DNA from 3 places in the Nocardioides sp. P5_C9_2 genome. Region 1 is predicted to be linked to each of the others. Evidence: predicted binding sites of a transcription regulator. Region 1 holds the regulator's gene; each other region holds the start of a gene.
The links. Region 1 encodes LexA, which represses DNA repair genes until DNA is damaged. Its sites were predicted from a motif close to TCGAACANNTGTTCGA; they were not measured.
Positions count from the first base shown of each region.

Region 2: ACXJKL_RS10370 (DUF222 domain-containing protein) is a predicted target of LexA. The motif match lies at 2,073-2,088, and genes of this name have one in related genera.
Region 3: ACXJKL_RS14360 (alpha-ketoglutarate-dependent dioxygenase AlkB) is a predicted target of LexA. The motif match lies at 1,376-1,391, and genes of this name have one in related genera.

Region 1 is NZ_JBFUMD010000005.1:21,806-25,434, reverse strand. It holds gene ACXJKL_RS00660 (LysM peptidoglycan-binding domain-containing protein) at 208-594, opposite strand; gene lexA (transcriptional repressor LexA) at 890-1,615, shown strand; gene ACXJKL_RS00650 (phosphatase PAP2 family protein) at 1,707-2,534, shown strand; gene ACXJKL_RS00645 (ATP-dependent DNA helicase) at 2,546-3,629, opposite strand, start outside.
Region 2 is NZ_JBFUMD010000171.1:3,585-7,213, forward strand. It holds gene ACXJKL_RS10365 (aldo/keto reductase family protein) at 1-677, opposite strand, end outside; gene ACXJKL_RS10370 (DUF222 domain-containing protein) at 758-2,002, opposite strand; gene ACXJKL_RS10375 (AMIN-like domain-containing (lipo)protein) at 2,217-2,912, shown strand; gene ACXJKL_RS10380 (GNAT family N-acetyltransferase) at 2,939-3,487, shown strand; gene ACXJKL_RS10385 (zinc-binding dehydrogenase) at 3,498-3,626, opposite strand.
Region 3 is NZ_JBFUMD010000296.1:1,117-4,745, reverse strand. It holds partial or broken gene ACXJKL_RS14370 (ABC transporter permease) at 1-518, opposite strand, end outside; gene ACXJKL_RS14365 (ABC transporter ATP-binding protein) at 518-1,273, opposite strand; gene ACXJKL_RS14360 (alpha-ketoglutarate-dependent dioxygenase AlkB) at 1,414-2,028, shown strand; gene ACXJKL_RS14355 (hypothetical protein) at 2,075-2,560, opposite strand; gene ACXJKL_RS14350 (SRPBCC family protein) at 2,589-3,314, opposite strand; gene ACXJKL_RS14345 (FAD binding domain-containing protein) at 3,319-3,629, opposite strand, start outside.

The DNA of each region.
Region 1 (3,629 bases):
CCGGGCCGCCATCCAGGCTGACCCCGGTCAGCACGGCACCAGACCTCCGCTGGAACCTGAGTCACCCGGTGACTCAGGTCGCAGCGCACGGCCGAACCGACCCACGGGGCCCCCGAAATGCCGCAAGGAGCGGGCCCGATGGGCCCGCTCCTTGTCTTCCCCGGTCCCGCCAGCCGGGGTCGAGTCGGCTGGCGGAAAACTGGAAGGTCAGTCGTTGCTGACCGGCACGCGGAGCTTCTGCCCCGCGGAGATGGCGACGGTGTCGAGGGCGTTGAGCCGCTCGATCTCGCGCATGGTGGTGCGGACGTCGCCGCCGTCGGTGAGCTCGGAGGCGATGCTCCACAGGCTCTGCCCGGGCTCGACCATCACGATCTCGGTGGCGGGCGCCTGCCCGGCCTCGTCGGTGCCGACGGCGACCGAGCCGAGGAAGAAGCCCGCGAGCAGCACGAGGGCAAGCGCCGCCACGAGGACGACGAGCCGGCCGCGACGCGTCAGCCGCACGGACGACTGCCGAGCGCCGGAGGGCGAGACGGTCCGGGCGGTCCGGGCGGCGCGGGTCGGGGCAAAGGCGGGAGAGAAGGTGGCGGTGCTCATGGTGGCCTCCAGGGGAAGAGTCAGCCGATAGGTGGTGTCGATCGCTTGTGTTCTGGTGCCGTGTCTAGAGGGAGCCACCGACAACGAGGTGAATCGCTCAGACGTTCGATCGAGCACGTGTTCGAGAGTAGAGCGTGTGTTCGAACGACGCAAGGGGGTGGGCGAACATTTGTTCGAGGGGCTGAGGGCCACGCAGAGCTCGACACGCGGTTCGAACAAATGTTTGAAGTCGGGTCCGCGACAGGACTACGGTTGGGCCACGCAATGAGACGGGCCCAGCAGCAGGAGGAAACGGATGGCCAGCAAGGACCGCAGCGGCAAGGTCGTCGAGATGCCCGACGGGCCGCCGGACGCGACCGGACTGACCCCGCGCCAGCAGCGCGTCCTGGCGACCATCAAGGATGCCATCGAGACCCGGGGCTACCCGCCCAGCATGCGTGAGATCGGTGCCGCGGTCGGGCTCACCAGCTCCTCGAGCGTCGCGCACCAGCTCAAGGTGCTGGAGGAGAAGGGCTTCCTCAAGCGCGACCCCAACCGGCCGCGCGCGATCGAGGTCTTCCTCCCCGAGGTGATGGCCGCCCGTCGCTCCCTCTCCAGCGCGGACGAGTCGAGCATCGACGAGACCGACATCGGCAACACCGCTCCTCCCGCGACGTACGTCCCGATGGTCGGTCGCATCGCGGCCGGCGGACCGATCCTGGCGGAGGAGCAGATCCAGGAGGTCTTCCCGCTTCCCAAGTCGCTGGTCGGCGAGGGCACCCTCTTCCTGCTCGAGGTCTCCGGCGACTCGATGATCGACGCTGCCATCTGCGACGGCGACTACGTGGTCATCCGCCAGGAGCAGACGGCCGCCAACGGCGACGTCGTGGCCGCGATGATCGACGGCGAGGCGACGGTCAAGACGTTCCAGCGCAAGGACGGCCACGTGTGGCTGCTCCCCCACAACGACGCCTACGACCCGATCGACGGCACCCACGCCACGATCCTCGGCAAGGTGACCGCGGTCCTGCGCCGCATGTGACGGCGCCTCGGGGCTTCCTCCATACCTCAGTCGGGGGAAGGACCGGGAAATACCTGATGCAATCGGGCGCCCGGCGACGTTCACTGGTCGAGTGACTTCTCTCGCCGCGGCCGCCACAGCCAGGACGACGGTCGCTGTCTCACCGAAGCCCCGGGACGGACTGCGCGAGCTGGGCGTCCTCGCCCTGGTCTACGTCGGCTACGCCCTCAGCCGGGTGCTGGCCGACGACACTCTGGCTCCGGCCCTGACCCGCGCCCTGCGGATCCTCGATGTCGAACGCGCCCTGCACCTCGACCTCGAGGGCGCCCTCAACGGCTGGTTCCTCGAGCACGACGTGGTCGGGGTGGCCGCGTCCTTCTACTACGCCGGCGCCCACTACGTGCTCACCCTCCTCGTCGTGGTCTGGCTGTTCCACCGGCACCGGGAGGCGTACGCACCCGCGCGGCTCGCCCTGGTCGGCAGCACCGCCGTGGCCCTGGTCGCCTACCTCGCGATGCCGACCGCACCCCCGAGGATGCTCGCCGGATGGACCGACCTGCTGGCCGTGCACTCGGCGGCGGGCTGGTGGGGCGGCGAGGCGTCCYCCCCCCAGGGACTGGGCTGGCTGACCAACCAGCTCGCGGCGTTCCCGAGCATGCACGCCGGCTGGGCGCTGTGGGTGGCGCTCGCGGTGAGTCACGTCGTACGACGCCGCTGGGTCGCCGCCCTCGCCTGGACGCACGCGATCCTCACCGCCGTCGTCGTGGTGGGGACCGGCAACCACTGGACGCTCGACGTGGTGGCCGGCTGGGCCGTCGTGCTCATCGCCTGGCGGACCGTCGGCCCTCCCGCGGCGGATGACTCGCCCGGGGGCTGTGCGCCACCCACGTCCACGCGACCAGGATGGTGGCTCGGTCACCGCTCCCCGGGAGACGCCTGACGGAGCCGACCTCAGCCGGCCGCGAGCCGTGCGAGGGCCTTGCGGACGAGGGCCGGGTCGGTGGTGGTCCACATCGGCGGCAGCGAGGCCTTGAGGAACCCACCGTAGCGGGCGGTCGCCAGGCGGGGATCCAGCACCGCGACCACGCCGCGGTCGGTGGTGGTCCGGATCAGCCGGCCCGCCCCCTGGGCCAGGAGGAGGGCGGCGTGGGTGGCGGCCACCTGCATGAAGCCGTTGCCACCCGCCTTGTCGGCCGCCCGCTGCCGCGCCGACATCAGCGGGTCGTCGGGGCGGGGGAAGGGGATCCGGTCGATGAGGACGAGCTGGCAGGTGTCCCCAGGGACGTCGAGGCCCTGCCACAGCGACAGGGTGCCGAAGAGGATGGTGTGCGGGTCCTCGACGAACTGCTTGGCCAGCTCGGGGAGCTGGGCGTCCCCCTGCGCCAGGGTCGTCAGGTGCGGCAGCTTCTCCCGGACGTGCTCGGCCGCCGCCTCCGCGGCCCGCCGCGAGGAGAAGAGCCCCAGCGTGCGGCCGTCGGCGGCGTCCACCAGCTCGCAGATCTCGTCGAGCTGGGACTTGACCAGACCGTCGCGGCCGGGCGGCGGGAGGTGGCGGGCGACGTACAGGATGGCCTGCTGGCCGTAGTCGAACGGCGAACCGACGTCGATGCCCCGCCACGGCAGGACCCCGTCGGGGGCGTCCTCGGAGTCCGAGGACACTGTCACGACCCGCTCGGTGGGCTTGAGGCCGATCGAGCTGGCCACGGCGTTGAAGTCGCCACCCAGCATCAGGGTGGCGCTGGTGAAGACCACCGTCTTGTCGGACAGCAGCTTGTCGCGCATCTGGCCCCACACCTGCAGCGGCGCGACGTGCAGGCGCGCCGGGATGCGGGTGGACGCCTGCGGCGGCGGCTCGCTCAGCCACAGGACGTCGGACTCGAGATCGGCGGCCATCCGCTCCGCGTTGGCGAAGACGTCCTGCACCATCCCCTTGGCCTGGGCGCGCCCGGGGTCGGCGTCGCCGTCGCCGGGCGTCTCGCGGGGGTACGCCGAGAGGCAGGTCCGCGCCGCGTCACGCACCAGCGCCAGGGCGGAG
Region 2 (3,629 bases), on a different contig from region 1:
CCCTCGGGCAGCGGCTGGCCGGGCACGTACTTGCCGGTGAGCACACCCTGGGCGATCGGGCTCCACACGATCTGCGAGACGCCGAGCTCCTCGCACGCGGGGACGACCTCGTCCTCGATGACGCGCCAGAGCATGGAGTACTGCGGCTGGCTCGAGATGAGCTGGAAGCCGAGCTCGCGGCTCATCTCCACGCCCGCGCGGATCTGGTCGGCGGTCCACTCGCTGACGCCGATGTAGAGCGCCTTGCCCTGCCGCACGATGTCGGCGAAGGCCTGCATCGTCTCCTCGAGCGGCGTCTCGGTGTCGAAGCGGTGGGCCTGGTAGAGGTCGACGTAGTCGGTCTGGAGCCGCTGCAGGGAGCCGTTGATCGACTCCATGACGTGCTTGCGGGAGAGGCCGGTGTCGTTCTTGCCCTTGGGCCCGGTCGGCCAGTAGACCTTGGTGAAGATCTCCAGCGACTCGCGCCGCTCGCCCTTGAGGGCCTCGCCGAGCACGGTCTCGGCGGCGGTGTTGGCGTAGACGTCCGCGGTGTCGAAGGTCGAGATGCCGGCGTCGAGCGCGGCCTGCACGCACTGGGTCGCGATGTCGTTCTCCACCTGCGACCCGTGGGTGAGCCAGTTGCCGTAGGTGATCTCCGAGATCTTGAGCCCGCTGTGTCCGAGGTATCGATATTCCATGCCCGCCAAACTACGGGTCGTGACGAACGCGCGCACGAGTGGGACGTGCGCCCGGGTCCCGTTCGTCGCCAGCTCCGCTGCTATCTGCGGCGGTGGAACCGGAGGTCTCCGTCGGGGAGTCGGTCGTGGAGGTAGCGGTCGTCGTGGGCTCGATGGTGGTGGTGGGAGCAGAGGAGGACGCCGTCGTCGAGGTCGGTCTTGCCGCCTTGACTCCATGGGGTCAGGTGGTGTGCTTCGCACCAGGCTGCGGGGATGTCGCAGCCTTCGGCGCGGCAGCCACCGTCCCGGATCCCCATCGCCCTGCGCTGGGCGGCCTGATACAAGCGTTGGGACCGGCCGAGGTCGAGGACCTCGGACGTCCCGCCGAGGACGGCGGGGATGATCTTTGCGGTGCAGGCGAGACGTCGGGCTTCGGAGGCGCTGATCCGGTGGCCGGTGTCGGTGGTGGCGACTCCGAGTCCGGTCTTCAGGGCTTCGAGGTCCATCGTGATGACCACGCTGGTGGCGGTGCCGCCGTGGACCGGGAGCCGGGTGGGGTCGAGGTGCTCGAGGAGCGCGCAGAAGGCGTGGCCCAGGCGGGTTGAGTACGGCAGGGACGAGGGCGCATCGGTTCCGCCGGAGCCACCGGCGTCGTCGTTGTTCTTGCGGGGGTTGGTCCAGGCGTGCAGGTACGTCAGCAACCGGCCGGCGGTGGCGTCGGGGACCCGGATCCGGATGCTGGTGGTCCCGTCSCCGTGCGACCTGGTCGTCAGCGACGTGGTCTTGCGGGCGTGGCGTTCCTCGTCCTCGAGWCGCTTGCGYTCCTGGTCCTCACCGACCTCGGGGGCGACCACGTCSAGGATCCGRCTCCCCAGGACCCGYAGCTCRTGGGGGGTGAAGGTCGCGGCGTGCTCGACSAGCACCCGCTCCGCCCTGCCCACGATGTCGGTCGGGGTGTCGTCGGGSAGGTCGTCCAACGCGCGGGCGATCACGTCGGCCTGCGCGGTCGACACCTCCCCACTCGCATGCCCCTCGGCCAACAGAGTCCAYGACCGCTCCAGCGAACGGGCCAACGTCAKGTCCCGSCGCGCCGGGCCSCGATCGCAGTGCACGGTSCGSSCGAACCACGCCGCCACATCCCGGTCGCCGGCCTCCTCGGCGACGTCGTCGGCGACSGCCAGCAACCGCARCCGGGTCGACGTCACTCGCGACTCCAGGCGCGCCAGCKCGACCAGCGCGGTCGCCTTCTCGGCGGGTGCGAGGTAGAGGAGCTCGACGCCGGCGACCTTGTCCAGGGCTGCTGAGATCGCGTCGACGGCGTCCTGGACCAGGTGTCCACTCGTCATCCCAGCCCCCCCCGCTGATCGGCCGCCACGCAGTCCCACGGGCGGGATCGGCGACGTACCGCCACCGTAGTCGAACAGATGTTCGAGCGTCATCACCACATTGTGGGTGTGGATGAGACGCGTCGAGACACCCTCGAAGCTCGACGTCGGCGATGACAGCGAAGTGGTCGGAGGACGCACTACAGTTCCGTGGCACCCCAGCCGAGGAGAGCCGATGCGCCGAGTCACGACCGCCCGGCTCGGCGCGATCATCGTCGTCCCGCTCCTGACGGCCTGCGGAGCCGCCGGCGGCGACAACGCGACCAGCACCGCCCCGACCAACCCGACCACGACCGCGACGTCGCCGGAACCCACCACCGACGCCCCGGCCGACGTCGAGCCGGACGACGCCGAGCCCGCCGACGAGCCCGCCGACGAGCCCGCCGACGCCGAGCCCGCCGACGAGCCTGCCGACGACGAGCCACCCTTCCCGGAGTCCACGGCCCGCCAGATGGCGGACAACTCGGGCGAGTGGGACCTCGTGCTCACGGACGTGCGCGTCGGTGGACACGAGGGCTTCGACCGGATCGTGCTGGAGTTCGCGGGCACGGGCACCCCGGGCTGGACCGTCAACTACGTCGACGAAGCGGTGCTCGACGGGAGCGGCGACGTCGTCCCGCTGGGCGGCGACGCGGTCCTGGACATCTACGCCTCCGGCACCACGTGGCCGGCGCCCGGTTACTACAGCGGCCCCACGCAGTTCGAGCCCGGGAACGGCGGCGACGTCGAGGACGTGCACGTCGGCGGCACGTTCGAGGGCTACACGCAGGTCCTCGCCGGGATCGACGGCGACCGGGTCCCGTTCCGGGTGTTCGCGCTCGCCGACCCTTCGCGCCTCGTGGTCGACGTCGTGGACGAGAGCGCCGACTGACCCAGAGCCCTTCCTAGGATCGCTGCATGTCCGACGTCGTCCGTCCCGCCGTCCCGACCGACGCCGCCGCGCTGCACCGCGTCGCGGCGCGCACCTTCCCCCTCGCCTGCACGCCGCACACGCCGGTCGAGGAGGTCGACGCCTACATCGCCGACCAGCTCGCCGAGATGGTCTTCGCCCGCCACCTCGTGGACCCGGCGCGCATCCTCCACGTGGCTGTCGACGGTGACACCGCCGAGCTGATCGGCTACTCGATGCTCGTCACGGGCGCGCCCGAGGACACCGATGTCGCACACGTGCTGCGCCACCGGCCGACGATCGAGCTCTCCAAGATGTACGTCGACCCGGCGCACCACGGGGACGGCAGTGCCACGCGCCTCATCGAGGCGACCCTGGCCGCGGCCGCGGCCACCGGAGCCGCCGGCGTCTGGCTCAGCGTCAGCGAGGAGAACGCCCGGGCGAACGCCTTCTACGCCAGGTACGGCTTCGAGCGGGTGGGCCGCAGGCGCTTCGCCATCGGCGACCGCTGGGAGGACGACTTCGTGCGCGAGCGGGCGCTCTCGGGTCCCCGGTGAGGAGCGCGACTCAGGGCTCGAGGACCAGCTTCCCGCCCGGGTGCTGACCCATCAGCAGCTCGGTCGCCTCGACCGCGTCGGCGAGCGCGAAGATCCGGGCGACCGGGACGACGAGCCGTCCCTCACCGGCCAGCCGCACGAG
Region 3 (3,629 bases), on a different contig from region 1:
TGGTCCCCGCTGGTGACGAGGTGGACCTCCTCGCCGATGGTGTAGCCCCCCTCGCCGGCGGTGACCGAGTCGAGCACCACCTCGCCGGACTTCGTGGGCGCACGACCGCCGATGATCGCCAGCCCCTCGAGGTCGTGGCCGGCCGGGGCGTCGCTCCAGTTGGCGCCCACGGACGGTGGGCCCTGGCCGCCGACGACCTTGCCGTCCTCGCCGACGACGAAGACGCCGAACGCCGTCACGTTGCCGTCGACGCGGGCCGCGCCGTCCACGCCCTGCAGGCGGTCGACCAGCGAGGAGTCGACGGTGCGGGCGGTCGGCTCGGACTCCCCCGACGTCCCGCCGGGACGGACGACCACGTCGCCCACCGTGGAGGCCATCAGGGCGGTGAAGCTGCGGCTGAGGGTGTCGCTGAAGACGAGGGTGCCGACGACGAAGGCGACACCGAGCACGATCGCGAAGGTGCTCATCAGGAGCCGGACCTTGCGGCCCAGCAGGCTCTTGAGCGCGGTGCGCAGCATCAGTCGGCCACCGGGGCACTCATCCGGGCCATCACGTCGAGCACTCCCTCCCGGTGCGGGTGGCGCAGCTCGTCGACGATGCGGCCGTCGGCGAGGAAGACGACCCGGTCGGTGTACGACGCCGCCACCGGGTCGTGGGTGACCATCACGATCGTCTGCCCGTGGTCGCCCGCACTGCGGCGCAGGAGGTCGAGCACCTCGGCCCCCGACTGCGAGTCGAGGTTGCCGGTGGGCTCGTCGGCGAAGACGATGCGCGGCCGGCCGGCCAACGCCCGGGCGACCGCGACGCGCTGCTGCTGGCCGCCGGAGAGCTGGTTGGGCCGGTGGCTGAGGCGGTCGCGGATGCCGACCGTGTCGATCACCGAGTCGTACCACTCGCGGTCCGGCTTGCGCCGGGCGATGGACTGCGGCAGCAGGATGTTCTCCTCCGCGGTCAGGGTGGGGACCAGGTTGAAGCTCTGGAAGACGAAGCCGACCTCGTCGCGGCGCAGCCGGGTGAGCTGCTTGTCCTTGAGCTTCCCTAGCTCGTGCTCACCGATCCAGACCTCGCCGGACGTGGCGGTGTCGAGCGCGGCGCAGCAGTGCATCAGCGTCGACTTGCCGGAACCGCTGGGGCCCATGATCGCGGTGAACTCGCCCTCGACGAGGTCGAGGCTGACGTCGTCGAGCGCCCGCACGAGCGCGTCACCGCTGCCGTAGGTCTTGGTGAGGTGGCGCACCCGCGCGGCGACGGGTCGATCCCCGGTGGTCGTCATGGGAAAACGATCCCGCACCGCTCCAACTCGTGGCCACCGGGTATCGCCCCGAGGTGACCCCGACCTCCGGCCCCGGCCCCGGTCGCATCGCCGACGCCACCTCCGAACATCTGTTCGATCCGTGGTGTAGCGTCCTGGGCGTGGACTTCCAGTCGACGCTCTTCGACACGGCCGAGGTGCCGGCGGTCTCCCCGCTCGCCCCCGAGCGCCGGATCCTGACCCGCGGCGCCTGGCTCGACGTGCAGCGCAACTGGCTCGCCGCCCCTGACGACGTCCTGACCGCGATGGTCGCCGACGTGCCGTGGCGGGCCGAGCGGCGCCAGATGTACGACCGTGTCGTCGACGTCCCCCGCCTCGTCCACACGTACGCCGTGGGCGAGGCGCTGCCGCACCCGGTGCTCGTCGAGGCCCGGGAGGCGCTCAGCGAGCACTACCTGCCCGAGCTGCGCGAGCGGTTCGTGACGGCGGGCTGCTGCTACTACCGCGACGGCCACGACTCGGTCGCCTGGCACGGCGACACCATCGGTCGCGGCCGCACCCAGGACACGATGGTCGCCATCGTCTCCCTCGGCGACCCGCGCCGCCTGGCCCTGCGGCCGCGCGGTGGGGGCGAGTCGATCTCGGTCACCATGGGCCACGGCGACCTGGTGGTGATGGGCGGCTCGTGCCAGCGCACCTGGGAGCACGCCGTGCCCAAGGTCGCCTCGGCGGGCCCGCGGATGTCGGTGCAGTTCCGCCCGCTCAACGTCTTCTGATCCTGCGCGCACGCGGCGGGGTCCGGGCCGGCGGCCCGCCGGCCGGTCAGCCGGCGTACGCCTCGTCGTACAGCCCGGAGAGCAGCTCGTCCTTGGCCGCGCTCAGCCCGCACAGGCTCACCTGGCCGTCGGAGGCGCTGACGAGGTAGGTGTCGCCCTGCTGGAAGTCGACGGCCAGGAGCAGGTCGACGATCTCGCGGCTCGGGGTGGAGACCCGCACCTGGTCGGTCTCGTCGTCCCCGGTGTACCACTGGTCGACATCGAGGGTCGCGGTCCCCTCACCGACCTCGGTGACGGTGCCCTCGAAGGCGGCGTCCTGGGCGCGGAGGAGCTCCACGCTCGGCATCGCGCAGCGCGCGCCCTCACCCGTGGGGGTCACCTCGAGCGAGGTCACGCTCCCCCCGCCCGAGGTGACCGGGGTGACCTCGGTCGAGGGGTCGGGCCCGTCGACGTCCTGGCCGCACCCGGCGAGCAGGACCGCGCCCGTCAGCACGGTCACGGCCAGTCCTGCGATGCCCCGGGTCGTCCTCATGTCCTGAAGATTCCCACACCGGCCAAGGTCAACGGCGCAGCAACCTCCACAACACGGCGAGCACGACGACGAGGCCGAGTCCCTGCTTCCAGTAGGACCGCGCCAGGACGGGCAGGACGGCGCTGCCGAGGTCGAGGGCCTCGACCGGCGGCGCCGGCCGGGGTGGGGCGGAGGAAGCGGCCGAGGACGAGGGTCGTGGTGGAACCGGCCGCGGAGCGGTCAGGGGTCCCGACTCCGCGGCCGGAGGTACGTCGGCGGCTGCCGCCGCCGGGGCCTGGTCCGGTACGCCGTCCGCCGTCGCCTCGTCGCCGGGTCCGGTCAGCCGCTGCTCGAGGCAGTCGACGAACTGGCCGAGGAGCTTGTCGGAGACGTCCTGCATGACCCCGCGCCCGAACTGCGCCGGCTTGCCGGTGATCGCCAGGTCGGTCTGGACCGACACGTCGGTCGAGCCGGCCGCGTCGGCCATGGTCACCGTGACGTGGGCGCCGGCCGTGCCGTTGCCGCGCTTGTCCTTGCCCTTGGCGTCGACGACGAAGCGCTTGGCCTCCTCGTCCTTCTCCACGAAGGTGCCGCTGCCGTTGTAGACCAGGGCGATCGGGCCGAGCTTGACCTTGACCGAGCCGGCGAAGCTGTCGCCGTCCGCCGAGGTCACCTGGGCACCGGGGAAGCACTCCGCCACGGAGGCGATGTCCTCGAAGTGCGCCCAGGTCTCTTCGACGCCGGTGGGCACGGTGAAGCGGTGCGTCAGCTCCATCCGCTCACGCCCCCGCGGCGGCGAGCACGGCGCGCCGGGTCAGGACCTGGGCGAGGTGGGTGCGGTAGTCGGCCGCGCCGTTGAGGTCGGAGGGCGGGTTGGTGCCCTCGGCGGCGCGGGCGGCCGCAGACGCCACGGCGTCCTCGGTGGCGGGCTGGCCGACGAGGGCCTCCTCGACGCTGCGGGCGCGCAGCGGCGTGGACCCCATGTTGGTCAGGCCCACCCGGGCCTCGGCGATGGTGCCGCCCTCGACCCGGACCGCCGCGGCGACCGCGACGATCGGCCACTGGTGGGCGACGCGCACGAACTTCTCGT